DNA from 3 places in the Streptomyces sp. NPDC050625 genome. Region 2 is predicted to be linked to each of the others. Evidence: riboswitches for the same ligand, from Rfam matches in the RefSeq annotation. Region 2 holds a riboswitch; each other region holds the start of a gene.
The links. A riboswitch is a leader RNA that binds a small molecule or an ion and turns the genes downstream of it on or off. The one in region 2 is predicted to bind cobalamin.
Positions count from the first base shown of each region.

Region 1: another riboswitch for cobalamin. It lies ahead of cobT (nicotinate-nucleotide--dimethylbenzimidazole phosphoribosyltransferase); the one in region 2 lies ahead of AB0I54_RS20005 (cobalamin biosynthesis protein).
Region 3: another riboswitch for cobalamin. It lies ahead of AB0I54_RS22400 (CbtB-domain containing protein); the one in region 2 lies ahead of AB0I54_RS20005 (cobalamin biosynthesis protein).

Region 1 is NZ_JBFAIQ010000008.1:224,473-229,013, reverse strand. It holds gene AB0I54_RS21360 (acetolactate synthase large subunit) at 1-226, opposite strand, end outside; gene AB0I54_RS21355 (FAD-binding oxidoreductase) at 286-1,659, opposite strand; cobalamin riboswitch at 1,907-2,088, shown strand; gene cobT (nicotinate-nucleotide--dimethylbenzimidazole phosphoribosyltransferase) at 2,178-3,356, shown strand; gene AB0I54_RS21345 (nitronate monooxygenase) at 3,521-4,541, shown strand, end outside.
Region 2 is NZ_JBFAIQ010000007.1:432,090-436,630, forward strand. It holds gene AB0I54_RS20000 (cobyric acid synthase) at 1-1,271, opposite strand, end outside; gene AB0I54_RS20005 (cobalamin biosynthesis protein) at 1,268-2,218, opposite strand; cobalamin riboswitch at 2,318-2,460, opposite strand; gene AB0I54_RS20010 (hypothetical protein) at 2,629-2,856, opposite strand; gene AB0I54_RS20015 (inorganic phosphate transporter) at 2,889-4,148, opposite strand; gene AB0I54_RS20020 (class II aldolase/adducin family protein) at 4,425-4,541, shown strand, end outside.
Region 3 is NZ_JBFAIQ010000009.1:127,789-132,329, forward strand. It holds gene AB0I54_RS22385 (VOC family protein) at 1-25, opposite strand, end outside; gene AB0I54_RS22390 (thioesterase family protein) at 228-992, shown strand; gene AB0I54_RS22395 (CbtA family protein) at 1,097-1,849, opposite strand; gene AB0I54_RS22400 (CbtB-domain containing protein) at 1,871-2,092, opposite strand; cobalamin riboswitch at 2,128-2,269, opposite strand; gene AB0I54_RS22405 (STM4011 family radical SAM protein) at 2,343-3,230, opposite strand; gene AB0I54_RS22410 (STM4012 family radical SAM protein) at 3,241-4,541, opposite strand, start outside.

The DNA of each region.
Region 1 (4,541 bases), on a different contig from region 2:
GGCCCGGTCCGAGATGCAGCAGGGTGGCGGCGGGTCGGCCGGTCATCCGGCCGTAGCCGTCGGCCGCCCCGGTCGCGACGCCTTCGAACAGGCAGGGCACGGCCCTGACTTCCGGTTCCTCGTCCAGCGCGGCGACCAGGTGCATCTCGGATGTGCCCGGGTTGGCGAAGTACACCTCCACGCCGCACGCCCGCAGGGTCGCCACGACCGCTTCCGCACCGTTCACGTCTCGTCCCGTCCTCGCCTGGTGATGGTCATGCCCGTGGGGATGAGGAGCCGGCGGCTTCAGTCGAGCAGCACACCGGGATTGAGGATTCCGCCCGGGTCGAAGGCGTGCTTGATCCGGTGCATCAGCTCTACCCTGGCCGGGTCCTCCGACTCCAGGAAGTACGACTTCTTCGCCCTGCCGATCCCGTGCTCGCCGGAGACGGCGCCGCCCCGCTCCAGGCCCGCCCGGAACAGCCGCCGCAGCACCTCGTCGCGGCGGACGGGGTCCGGCTGGAAGACCGACAGGTGCACGTTGCCGTCGCCGGCGTGGCCGCAGCCGGTGACCAGCGACCCGGTGTCCTCGGCGGCTGCCTGGGCGGCGGCCAGCAGCCCGTGCAGCTCGCCGCGCGGCACGACCACGTCCACGATGTCGTCGGCACCGGCCGCCTTCGCCGTCCAGAAGGCTCGCTCACGGGCCTCGACCAGCCTCCTCGCCGTGGCCGCGGGCAGCACGAAGACGTCCACCGCGCCGTGTTCGAGCAACTGCTCACCGACCGCCTCGACATCCTCCTGGAGCCGCGTCACGGAGCGGCTCTCCAGCACGACGAGCAGATAGCCGAGCGCGGTCAGCCGCACGGACGCGGGAACGCCCAGCCCCGTCTTCTGGTCGTCCGCGATCGCCGCCATGGCCAGCAGGTCCACGTACTCCAGCGCGGCCGGCTCCAGGCCCCCGCCCGCCAGCGGCGGGACCGACCGGAAGACGTCCTCGGCCGACGCGAACGCCGCCAGTACGGTCGTGGAGTGCCGGGCCCGCGGCCGCAGCCGGAGCGTCGCCTCCGTGACCAGGGCGAGCGTCCCCTCGGAACCGACCAGGAGCTGGGCCAGGTCGTAGCCGGTGGACGTCTTGACGTACTTGCCGCCGCCGCGCACGATCTCGCCGGACGCCAGGACGGCTTCGACGGCGAGCACGTGGTGGCGGGTGACCCCGTGCCGTACGGCGTGCATCCCGCCGGCATTGGTGGCGATGGTGCCGCCGATGCTGGCGGTGGGCGCGCCGAGCCGCACGGGGTAGTGCAGGCCGGACTTGGCGGCCTCGTGGTCCAGTTGGTCCAGGGTGACACCGGGCTGTACGACGGCCACGTGGTTGACGGCGTCCACTTCCAGGATGCGGTTCATCCGCTCGAACGAGACCGTGATCCCGCCCGGCCGGGGCACACATCCCCCCGACATGCCGGTCCCCGAGCCGCGGGCGGTCACCGGGATCCCGGCCCCACCGGCGATCCTGAGCACGTCCGCCACCTCGGCGGCCGCGGCGGGCCGGACCAGGTACGCGGGCGTCTGCGGTACGGCGGTCAGCGACTCGTCACCGGCGTACTCAGGGGGGATCTCTGCCCCGGCCAGAACGTGCCGTGCTCCCACGGCGTCGGCCAGCAGCGCCTCGGTGTCCGCCATCGCACCCCCTCCTCGGCTCCCGCTCCCGCCGATCCTGGCCGCGCACCCACTCCACCGGAGGGGGCCGTCCGGCCCTTACCCAGGGCCATATGGACCGGCATGCTTTCCAAGCCGGTCCTGACACGGCGGCACAGCCCGCACGTCCCTCGCGTTCGGCCGTGCGCCGACCCGCACCGGCCCGGCAGGACATCCCGTCGGGCGGCTGCTTGCCGACGGCGGAGTGTGGCAGGATGCGGGCGACGGTGCGGAGGAACTCCGGTGCGGGCCGATGGCCCAAGTCCGGGGCGGGCCCGCCACTGTGACCGGGGAGCTGCCTCCCGCAGATGGCCACTGGCAGCCGGTGCGAGCCGGCCGCTGGGAAGGCCGGGAGTCGGCGCCGGTACCCGTGCTGTACGAGCCGGGCGCCGAGATCCGGGAGCCAGGATATTCCGGCCGTCCCGCAGCCAGGCACTACCCGCCCGGGCGCGGCCCGTTCACGGCGGCGTGGAGAACCGCCGACAGCGGAAGGAACTTCCTTCATGGTGCCCTCGTCCGGCTCCGACATGATGTCCTCGTCCGGCTCCGACACGGTGTCCTCGTCCGGCTCCGATCCAATCCGTCGGCCTGCCGCCGACCCCGCCGTCGGCCTGTTGCTGGAGCGCACCCTGGCCGCCATCACCCCTGCGGACTCCGGCGCCCGCACCGCGGCCCGTGACCGCCAGAACCACCTGACCAAGCCGCCCGGCTCGCTGGGCCTGCTGGAGGACGTGTCGGTCCAACTCGCGGGTCTGGCGGGCAGCTGCCCGCCGCCGATGCCGGAGCCGGCCGCGGTGGCCGTCTTCGCCGCCGATCACGGTGTCCACGCCCAGGGCGTCAGCGTCTGGCCGCAGGAGGTGACGACTCAGATGGTCGCCAACTTCCTGGCCTCCGGCGCCGCGGTGAACGCCCTGGCCGCTCAGACCGGAGCCAGGGTGGTCGTGGTGGACGTGGGTATCGTGACTCCGGTGTCGGCCTCGGACACGACCCCGGGCATGCTGCTGCGCCGCCGGGTCCGCGCCGGAACCGCGGACATGACCGGCGCTCCGGCCATGACCCGTCAGGAGGCGATCCACGCCATCGAGGTCGGCATCGGCGTCGCCGCGGAACTCGTCGACGACGGCTCCCGCTGCCTGCTCACCGGCGACATGGGCATCGCCAACACGACCGCGTCCGCGGCACTGATCGCCGCGTTCACCGGTGCGGACCCGGACGACGTGACCGGTCACGGAGCGGGAATCGACGACACGGCCCGACGGCACAAGGTGGGGGTGGTGCGCAGGGCTCTGGAGCTGCACCGGCCGGACCCGCACGACCCGGTCGGGGCGGTGGCGGCGGTCGGCGGCCTGGAACACGCGGCGATCGCCGGGTTCGTGCTGGGCGCCGCCGCGCGCCGGGTCCCGGTGATCCTGGACGGGGTGATCGCCTCGTCGGCGGCTCTGGTCGCGGCCGCGCTGTCCCCTGATGCCCTGGCCGCCTGTGTGGCCGGACACCGCTCGGTCGAGCCCGGGCACAGCATCGCCCTGCGGCACCTCGGCCTGCATCCGCTGGTCGACCTGGGGCTGCGGCTCGGTGAGGGCACCGGTGCCGTGTTGGCCCTGCCACTCGTGCAGGCGGGGGTGCGTGCCTTGCGCGACATGGCCACATTCGACTCCGCGGAGGTCTCGAGCAAGCACAGCTGAATCAGCCTGCGGGACTCGGGCGCCGCCTGGGTCCCGTCGGGCCGCCTGTTCTGCCGAGTTGTACCGGACCTGGGGGTGGATGGCACGAAATATGGTTACGGTATCGTAGGTTACGGAACCGTAAGTACGCGTTCCGGACCCGGCTACCATCCTTGCGAGGACCCATGAGCACACCCCGGACGAGGGCCGACCTCCCCTGGCTGATCCAAGGTGGAATGGGGGTGGGGGTGTCCGGCTGGCGCCTGGCTCGTGCCGTCGCGCGTACCGGGCAGTTGGGTGTCGTCTCCGGTACCGCCCTGGACACGCTGCTCATCCGGGTGCTGCAGAGCGGTGACCCGGGCGGCCACCTGAGGCGGGCGCTGGCCGCCTTCCCCGTACCGGAGCTTGCCGATTCCATACGGGAGCGCTACTTCGTCGAGGGCGGGATCGGTGCCGGCGAGCGGTTCGCGGCCACACCCCGGCTGACGGCTGACGAAGCGTGCCCGGCCCGGTCGCTGACCGTCGTGGCCAACTTCTGTGAGGTGTGGCTCGCCCGGGAAGGCCACGAAGGGCCGGTCGGCATCAACTACCTGGAGAAGGTCCAACTCGCCACGGTCCCCGCCATGTTCGGCGCGATCCTGGCCGGCGTGGACCACGTACTGGTCGGTGCGGGCATTCCCGCACAGATCCCGGGCATCGCGACCCGGCTCGCCCAACTGCAGCCCGTCACCGCGCGATTGGACGTCGATGGTGACGACAAGCCCGTAGAGCTGCGCTTCGACCCGGCCTCAGTGCTGTGCGGAGCACAGCCGGGGCCCCTGCGCCGTCCCGACGTCCTGGCCATCGTCTCGCTGCCGGCCCTGGCGTCGTATCTGAACCGTTCCCCGGAGACCACTCCGGACGGCTTCGTCGTCGAAGGTCACCGTGCCGGCGGGCACAGCGCGCCGCCGCGCGGTCCGATGCGCCTGGACGAGCAGGGCGATCCCCTCTACGGCCCCCGGGACACCCCTGACTTCGCGAAGATGGCCGCCCTCGGCCTGCCCTTCTGGATCGCCGGCGGCCAGTGCGGACCGGACCAGCTTCGCCGGGCGAGGGAAGCGGGCGCGGCGGGCGTCCAACTCGGCAGTGTCTTCGCGCTCTGCGAAGAGTCCGGCCTTGATCCGCAGTTGCGGCGGGAGCTGGTCGAGCGCGAGCTTCGCTCCGCAC
Region 2 (4,541 bases):
CAGTGCGTGCCCCAGGTCTGTCCGACCCGGCAGCCGTCCAAGAAGGGGTCCCCATCGTGGATATCGGCGACCCCGTGATGGATCTCGTACCCCTCGACGTGCTCGCCGAGGGCTTCGCCGACGGGCCGGGTGAGGGTCTTCTCGCGGGCGAACCGCACCCGCACGGGCAGGATCCCGAGCCCGTCCACGTGTCCCTCGCGGCTCTCGACGTCGTCCTCGATGTGCTCGCCGAGCACCTGGAAGCCGCCGCAGATGCCGAGAACGGGCCGGCCCTCGCGGGCCCTTGCGACCAGGGCGTCCGCCAGCCCCCGCTCCCGCAGCCACTCCAGCGCCCGGACCGTGCCCCGGGTGCCCGGGATCACGACGAGGTCGGCGTCGGCGAGTTCCTCCGGCCGGTCCACGAACCGCACGACGACACCGGGCTCGGCGGCCAGGGCGTCCACGTCGGTGAAGTTGGACATGAGCGGGATCGCGCAGACGGCGACCCGCAGCACGTCCTCCCCGACGGGCGGTGCGACGGACGACTCGCGCACGGTGCCGCGCAGCGAGACGCGGAGCCCGTCCTCCTCGTCGATGCCGAGCCCGTGCCGGAACGGCAGCACTCCGTAGGTGTGCCGCCCGGTGAGCCCGTGCAGCATGTCGAGCCCCGGCTCCAGCAGGGACACATCCCCACGGAACTTGTTCACGAGGAATCCGGCGACAAGTTCCTGGTCCTCGGGCGAGAGCAGGGCGACGGTCCCGAAGAAGGAGGCGAAGACGCCTCCGCGGTCGATGTCGCCGACGACGAGCACGGGGAGCCGGGCGTTGCGCGCGATCCCCATGTTCACGATGTCGGTCCGCCGCAGATTGATCTCGGCGGGAGAGCCCGCCCCCTCACAGATCACCGCGTCATACGTGCCCCGCAACTCGGCGAGACAGTCGAGAACGGTCCCGAGAAGTCTCTGCTGCCGGCCCCCGTGATAGCCGCGGGCGCTCAACTCGCCCACCGGCTTCCCCAGCAGCACGACCTGGCTGCTCTGCTCCCCACCGGGCTTGAGCAGCACGGGATTCATCAGCGCGCTGGGCTCCACCCGGCACGCCTGGGCCTGCATGGCCTGCGCCCGTCCGATCTCGGCGCCCTCGCGCGTCACGAACGAGTTGAGGGACATGTTCTGCGCCTTGAAGGGCGCGACCTTGACGCCCTGTCGCACCAGCCACCGGCAGATCCCCGCCGTCACGACGCTCTTGCCCGCGTCGGAGGTGGTGCCGGCGACGAGCAGACCACCGTTCATGACGTGCCCCCCTTTGTCCTGGCTGCGACTGCGCGCGCGGCGATCCCGACGCCGAGCGCGAGCAGACCGACCCGACGGGACAGCCGTACGGCCCGGTCGATGTCCTGGGTGGCCACGGTCCGGCCGCCGCCGTTGAGCACGGGCCGGTGCTCGACCCGGCCTCCGTAGGAGAGGGTTCCGCCGAGCCGCAAGCCCAGGGCCCCCGCGAAGGAGGCCTCGACGGGACCGGCGTTGGGGCTGGGATGCCTGTGCGCGTCGGCCCGCCAGGCACGCAGGGCGCCGCGCGGATCCGGGCCCGCGGCGGCGGCCAGTACGGCGGTGAGCCGGGCCCCCGGCCATCCGGCGACGTCGTCGAGGCGGGCGGAGGCCCACCCATAGCGCCGGTACCGGGGGGACTTGTGCCCGACCATGGCGTCAAGGGTGTTGACCGCGCGGAACCCGAGCAGCCCGGGCACGCCGCCCACGGCGCCCCACACCAGCGCCCCTACGACGGCGTCGGACGTGTTCTCCGCGACGGACTCGACCACGGCCCGGGCGATCCCGTCGGCGTCGAGCGCCTGCGGATCGCGTCCGCAGAGGTGAGGCAGCCGCGCCCGGGCCCCTGCCACGTCGCCCGCCTCCAGGGCACGCCCGACGGCCCGGGCCTCCCGGGCGAGCGAAGTCCCCCCGACCACGGCCCAGGTGGCGGCAGCGGTGAGCGCGACGGAGACGGCGGGGGAGGGACGTACGGCTCGGCGGGCGAGGGCGCCCAGGGCCACGGCTCCACCGACGCACGCGGCGGTGTGCAGGGCGCCCCAGCCGCGGTGGTCCCGCCACAGCACCCGCTCCACGGCGCTTGCCGCACGCCCGAAAGCGGCGACCGGATGCCCACGGCGTGGATCGCCCAGGAGAAGGTCACCGAGGAGGCCGGCGGAGGCGCCGTACGCGAAGACGCGATCGGCACGCATCGGCTCAGCCGGCCGTGGGGTCGAGCAGCGACCTGGTGCTGTACCTCAATCGGCAGCCGAGCATGGCGATATGTCCTCACTCAGGGTGTCCGCGCCCTGGTTCGACGAGACCGGCGGTGGGAGTTCCTGGCTTCCGGAGAGTTCTTCCCCGGTGACAGTGGCGGGACCGCGCCGGATTCACACCGGCTTCCTCCCTTGCCGCCGTACATGGCTTTGGCAGTCCACCATGCCTCCGGAAGGGCCGTCAACTTGCTGTTGACCTGCAAGAGGAGAGTGTGCTGAGACCCACACCGGCGCTGCGCGGGCGGGTGGGGGCGCGCGAAAAGGCTCCTCCCCGAAGGCATCGGGGAGGAGCCCGGTAGAGCTCGGTCAGGCCTTGGCCATGAACTGGGCCATGAACTGGGCCAGGGTCAGGCCTTGGCCATGATCAGGTAGATGCCGTACGCCACCGCCGCCGCGCAGGCAGCGAAGCAGACGTACGCTCCGGTGACCGCGAGGGGGGCGGAGCCGCCCTGGGCCGTGGCGCGCTCGCGGTGCGCGAGGCCCTTGACGCCCAGGGTGAACAGGGCCACGAGGCCCACGGTGACCACGAGGCTGACGCCGAAGACGGAGCCGAGGGCTGCCCAGTCGATCTTCATGGTGATGCTTCCTTAGTAACCGGGTCTCGGGGTCAGACGGTGGCGGCCGGAGGGGCGGCCGGGTCGGTGGCGGGGGCCGCGGCGGGGGCGGTCGCGGGGGACGGGATGGTGGCCGTCAGGTCCTCGGTCACGGTGCCCGCCGGGGGCGGCGTCACGGCGGCCATCGCCGTGGTCACCACACCGGCCGGCTCCTCGGTGTCGTTGACGTTGCTGTGGTCGACCACCTGACGGCGGGAGAGCTTCCAGATCGCGGCGCTGGAGGCGATCAGGAAGACGGCGACGACCGCGGTGCCCCAGTCGCCCAGGTCGGTCACGGACTCCGCGAGCGCGGCGACCAGGGCGGCCGCCGGCAGGGTCAGCGCCCAGGCCACGACCATGCGGGTCGCGGTGGACCAGCGGACCACGCCGCCCTTGCGGCCCATGCCCGCGCCCATCACGGAGCCGGAGACGGCGTGCGTGGTGGAGAGGGAGAAGCCCAGGTGGGAGGAGGCCAGGATGACCGTCGCGGCGCTGGTCTGGGCCGAGAAGCCCTGCTGCGGCTGAAGGTCGGTCAGGCCCTTGCCCATGGTGCGGATGATGCGCCAGCCGCCGATGTAGGTGCCGAGCGCGATGGCGAGGCCGGCGGAGAGGATCACCCAGACGGGAGGGTTGGAGTCGGGGGCGATGGCGCCGCCGGCGATCAGCGCGAGGGTGATGATGCCCATCGTCTTCTGCGCGTCGTTGGTGCCGTGGGCGAGGGAGACGAGACCGGCGGAGGCGATCTGGCCGGCGCGGTAGCCCTTGCGGGTGGCCGCGCTGTCGGCGTCCTTGCTCAGCCCGTAGGAGAACCTCGTGGCGAGCATGGCGGCCACGCCGGCGACGATCGGGGCCGCGACGGCCGGGATCAGGACCTTGGTGACGAGCACGTCGCCGTGGACGGCGCCGGTGCCGGCCGACGCGATCGTCGCGCCGATCAGACCGCCCATCAGGGCGTGCGAGGAGCTGGACGGGAGCCCGACCAGCCAGGTCAGCAGGTTCCAGAGGATCGCGCCGACCAGGGCGGCGAAGATGACCTCGGGACGTATGCCGGTCTCGTCGACGAGACCCTTGGAGATCGTGTTGGCGACCTCCACGGAGAGGAAGGCGCCTACAAGGTTGAGCGCGGCGGACATGGTCACCGCGACCTTGGGCTTGAGCGCACCGGTCGAGATGGTCGTGGCCATCGCGTTGGCGGTGTCGTGGAAACCGTTCGTGAAATCAAACGCGAGTGCGGTTGCCACCACAATCGCGAGGATCAGCGAGAAGTTTTCCATTTACCCAGGCAATCGTTCAGAGGACGTCATTGGCTGGTTGACCGTAGGAAACCTGGGTGAACGGAAGGTGAACTGGGGCAGGACTCGGGGTGTCGCAAACGAGGGGTTGTCGCTCCGCTCCGGCCCGCTTCGGCCCAGGGGCCCAGACGCCCCTTGACCAGTTGCCCCGGGCGAACGGCCTCAGCCGGTTCAAGGGCCCGTTGAAGAGATTTTGGTCACCCGGCCGGTTCCCCCGCTCCGAGGGCCCGTCGGGGCGCCGGCTGGCAGGATCGCCGCATGGCTGAGCAGCGGCGGAACCAGCGGGACGGACGGGATGACCGGGACGGCGCCCGGCCTGTGCCGGAGGTACGGAGGAGGTCTGTGTCCGACGGGGAGGCGCACGCCTGGGAGGCG
Region 3 (4,541 bases), on a different contig from region 2:
CACCGATTCCAAGCACACGTTCCATGCCGCCATCTTGCCAGGACTGCGGGCTGTCGGTGTGGATGCCGGTCGGCATCCTCATGGTCCTCGCCGTGACGGCCCTGCACGGCACGATGACCAAGGATTCAGCGTGGGCATGGGCACCGCCGTCTACGTCGTTATGCTCAACGCCCTGTGATCGTCCCGAGGAGAAGCAACCGTTGAAGCCCGGCAGCTACTACGAGCGGATGGACGACCACCGCTACAAGCCCACCCCGCACGTCGGCGGCGCCTGGGCCTCGGACGAACAGCACTTCAGCCCGCTCGGCGGCCTCGTCGTGCACGCGATCGACCGCCATCTGGCCGCGCGCCCCGGCTCCGGGCTGCTGCTGTCGCGCATCAGCTACGACATCCTCGGGCGGCTCGCCCTCGACGAGTGCGAGGTCCGGGTGGAGACCGTGCGCCCCGGCCGCACCATCGAACTCCTCGAAGCGGTCGTACGGATCGCCGACCGCCCGGTGGTCCGCGCCCGCGCCTGGCTGCTCGCGGCGCTTGACACCACCGCAGTGGCAGGAGGCCCGGGCGAGCGGCTCGCCCCGCCGGAGAGCCTCGCCGCGTGGCCGATGGCCGACGTGTGGCCGGGCGGCTACATCGCCTCCCTGGACGTCCGCCCGGTCGGCCCACCCCGGCCGGGCCGCACCACGGCCTGGGTCTCCACCCCGCTCGCCCTCGTCGCCGAAGAGCCGAGCAGTCCGCTCGCGTCCTACCTCGCTCTCGTCGACACGGCCAATGGCATCGCCGTACGACAGCCGCCCAGCGAGTGGATGTTCCCCAACGTCGACCTGACCGTCCACCTGCACCGCCGGCCCCGGGGCAACTGGACGGGCTTGGACACCACCGTCACCTTCGGCCCCACCGGCCAGGGCCTGACCAGCACCGTCCTGCACGACGTCGACGGCCCCGTCGGCCACGCCCAGCAGATCCTGACCGTCCGCCCCCAGCCGGATCGCTGAGCCGCCGCGGGCAGGCGGGATCCGCTTCTGCCGGCACCGTGCCGCAGGACGTCGCGAGAGGGCCCCCGGATGGTTCCGAAGGGCCCTCTTGAGTCCCGAAGGGATCAGTGCGCGGCTGGAACCGTCCGCGGGGACGAGGCTGTCGCGGGCTTGGGATTGAGCATCCGCTCGGCCAACTCGCCGAAGACGAGACCGAATCCGACCCACAGCACCGTCTGGATGGCCAGCGCGGAGAGCCGGAACCGCCACAGCAGGGTCGCCGGGAAGTCCTTCGGTACCTCGTTGATGACGGGCAGGAACGCGAACGCGAGCCCGATGGCGACGGCGAAGGCCGCCACCGCGGCGACGCTCGCGTACCAGGTGCCCAGCGAGGGCGCGAGCCGCTTGCCCAGGATGGTGGCGGCGATCGCGAGGAGGACGCTGAGCGCCATCATCAGGAAGTACAGGGTGGTGCGCTTGCTGATGGTGTCGGGGTCGCCCACGGAGGGCGGATTGGCGGGGTACTTGAGGAACGGCACGACGTACACGGCGAGCAGTGCGCAGCCGGACAGCAGCAGCGCGGTCGCCCGGGGGCTGAACCGGCCGACGCGGCCGAGTGCGAAGCAGAACGCGAGCGCCGCGATGCCGCCGAAGGCGACCCCGTAGACCAGGACGCCGGTGGCGAGTCCGGCGGTGGACTGCAGGGAGCGGGAGACGACCTCCATCTCGTGCTCGTGCGAGTGCGCCTCCTCGAAGCCGATCGCGTTGTCGACACTCGGCTCACCGAGGAAGTAGGCGACGACGAGGGCGAGCACGCCGGCGGCCAGGCCGGCGAGCATGCCCCGTACGAGGAGGTTTCTTACGGTTGTGGAGTTCATGGTTGTGCGGCGCCCCTCGCGTCAGTGGCAGGGGAAACCGAGCAGATGGCGGGCGTCGTGCACCCACTCGTGGACGTCCGTGCCGTTGATCACGGAGGTGGCGCCCTGCTCGGCGCCGACGAAGTACAGCAGGACCAGCATCAGGATGCCGAAGAAGACCGCCCAGGGTGCTATCGCCTTCAGCGGCAGCGTGGCGGGAACGACGGGGGTGGTGGCTGTCGGCTGGGCGACGGTCTGCGCCATGGCAGGGCCTCCTCTGGGAGTTCGCGTCCCATCTCGGTGGTGCATGGGACGACGGCCACGGGTCTGACTCACGAAACGCCCCAGGGGCCCTTCGAATACAGTGGCGCGACCGTGCCGGACTCCCACCGGCTTCCGTCTCGCCGTCGTCGATATCGCACCGACGGTACCGCGTGTCGGGGACACGGCCAAGACCGCACCCACCAGGCGTGATCTTCCTCTCCCGACGGGCGGTCCGGTGCGGGGCGTGGGGTCAACTCCCCGTCAGGTGTGGCAGGTGGGGGATCGGGGTCACGGGGAGCGTGGCCGGGATGCGCTCCAGGACGCCGCCCGCGAAGACGTCGTACAGGGGCAGTGTCTCCAGGTGCACATAGCCGATGTGGCAGTCGCAGGCGGCGAGTGGGCAGGGGCGGGGGCGCAGGGCGGTGCGGTAGGAGCCGTCGTAGAGGTTGCCGAGCGGGGTGGGCACGAAGTGGCAGCGGCGGACGGTGCCTTCGCCGTCGACGGAGATCACGGAGTCGCCGGTGCGGCAGGGCAGTCCCGCGCTCGTGTGCGGGTGCCTGCTGTACGGGAAGAGCGGGTCCAGGGCCGTCCACCGGTCGGCCTCCACGTCGGTGTACCGGTGTCCCTCGGCGGCGTTGACCCACAGGTAGACGTGCTCGGGCAGGTCGGCGCGCAGGCGCCGGGCCGCGTCGAGGTGGTCGGGCAGACCGACGATGCCGACGCTGAAGCGGATGCCGCGCTCGGTCAGTTCGCGGCATTTGGTGAGGAAGCGGTCGTACGGGGTCTGTCCGGGGTGGTAGGTGCACCACAGGGCCAGCGTGTCGCGGTCGGCCTCGGCGAGCCAGTCGGTACGGCAGCTGAGGTTGGTCTGGATCGCCACGCGCCGGATGTGCGGCAGGTGGGACAGGTCGGCGAGGGTGCGCCGGTACCAGGAGCGGACCAGGCCCTCTCCCCAGGGGGTGAACAGGATGGACAGGCGGTCGCCGGTCTGCTGCCGGGCCCAGGCGGCGAAGCGCTCCAGACAGGCGCGGTCCGCGCGCAGTTGGGCGCCGGTGTCGCGCCGCTTGGCGAACGGGCAGTAGGGGCAGTCGTAGTCGCAGGAGGCGAGGGGGCCCCGGTAGAGGAGGGTGAGGTCCATGGCGGGCCGCTCACTTCCTCTCGTAGGCGGCCATGGCGGCCCGGACCGCCGGGGAGAACAGGTCGGGGCCGATCGCATCGGAATGAGCGACTCCCTCGGGGGTGAGCCTGAGGGTGCCGGGGTCGTCGGTCAGCCAGCCCCGGTCGGCGAAGCGGGCGAGTTCGGGGCCGAAGTGGTCGGCGGGGGTGGTGCCGAAGCGGGCACGGTAGTCGTCGAGGCGCAGGCCCTCCGCCTGGAGCAGGGACTGCAGGAGGTGCCGGCGGCGGGCCTCGTCGGTGTCGATGGGGCGGCCGTACTCGGCGTGGGCGAAGTCGCCGGCCGGGCGGGACACGTAGTCGTCGATGATCGCGCGTATCTCGTGCATGCCCACGGCGTAGTCGAAGGAGTAGTGCAGACCCGCCGTGTAGGAGCGGGCGCCGCAGCCGAGGCCGATCATCCCGTCGGTCTGGCAGGCGTAGTCGTCGGCGCCCTGGGGCGGGGCGTCGGTGCGGCGGAACATGCGCATGGACTGCTGGGTGTAGCCGTGCGCGAGGAGGTGGTCGCGGCCGACGCGGTACAGGCGCAGCCGCTGTTCGTCCCAGGCGGGGTCGGGGCCGCTGCCGCGTCGGCCCAGGCCGGTCAGGGGGCGGACGTAGAGGGGGTAGAGGTAGAGCTCCTCGGGGCGCCAGGCGAGGGCCGCGTCCAGGGAGTGCAGCCAGGTCCGTTCCGTCTGGCCGTCGATGCCGTAGATGAGGTCGATGTTGAGGACGGGAATGCCGGCGTCACGGATGCGGGCGAGGGCCGACTCCACGTCGGCGCGGCGCTGCGGGCGTACGGCGGCGCGGGCCTCGGAGTCGACGAAGCTCTGCACGCCCAGGCTCAGCCGGGTGGTGCCGCGGTCGGCGAGGACCGTGAGCCGGTCGGCGGTGGCGGTGGCCGGGGAGGCCTCGACCGACAGCGGGACGGCGTTGAGGTCGGCGCCCATGCGGTGTTCGGCGATGTCACACAGCCGTTCGAGCTCGGTGGCGGTGAGGAAGGTCGGGGTGCCGCCGCCGAAGGCCGCCGTGGCGAAGCGGACCTCGTCCGTGTCCCCGAGCGCTTCGCGTACGGCCCCCGCCTGGCGCTCCAGGGCGTCCAGGTAGGCGCCGGTCAGGCCGTCGGGGGCGCCGATGCGGGTGAAGAGGTTGCAGAAACCGCAGCGGACTTCGCAGAAGGGGATGTGGAGGTAGAGGGAGAGGGTGTCCTTGGGTTCGGCCGCCCAGAGGGTGTTCAGCAGGGGGCGGTCGTGGAGCCGGCGGTAGGCGGTCTTGTGGGGGTAGGCGTACACGTAGC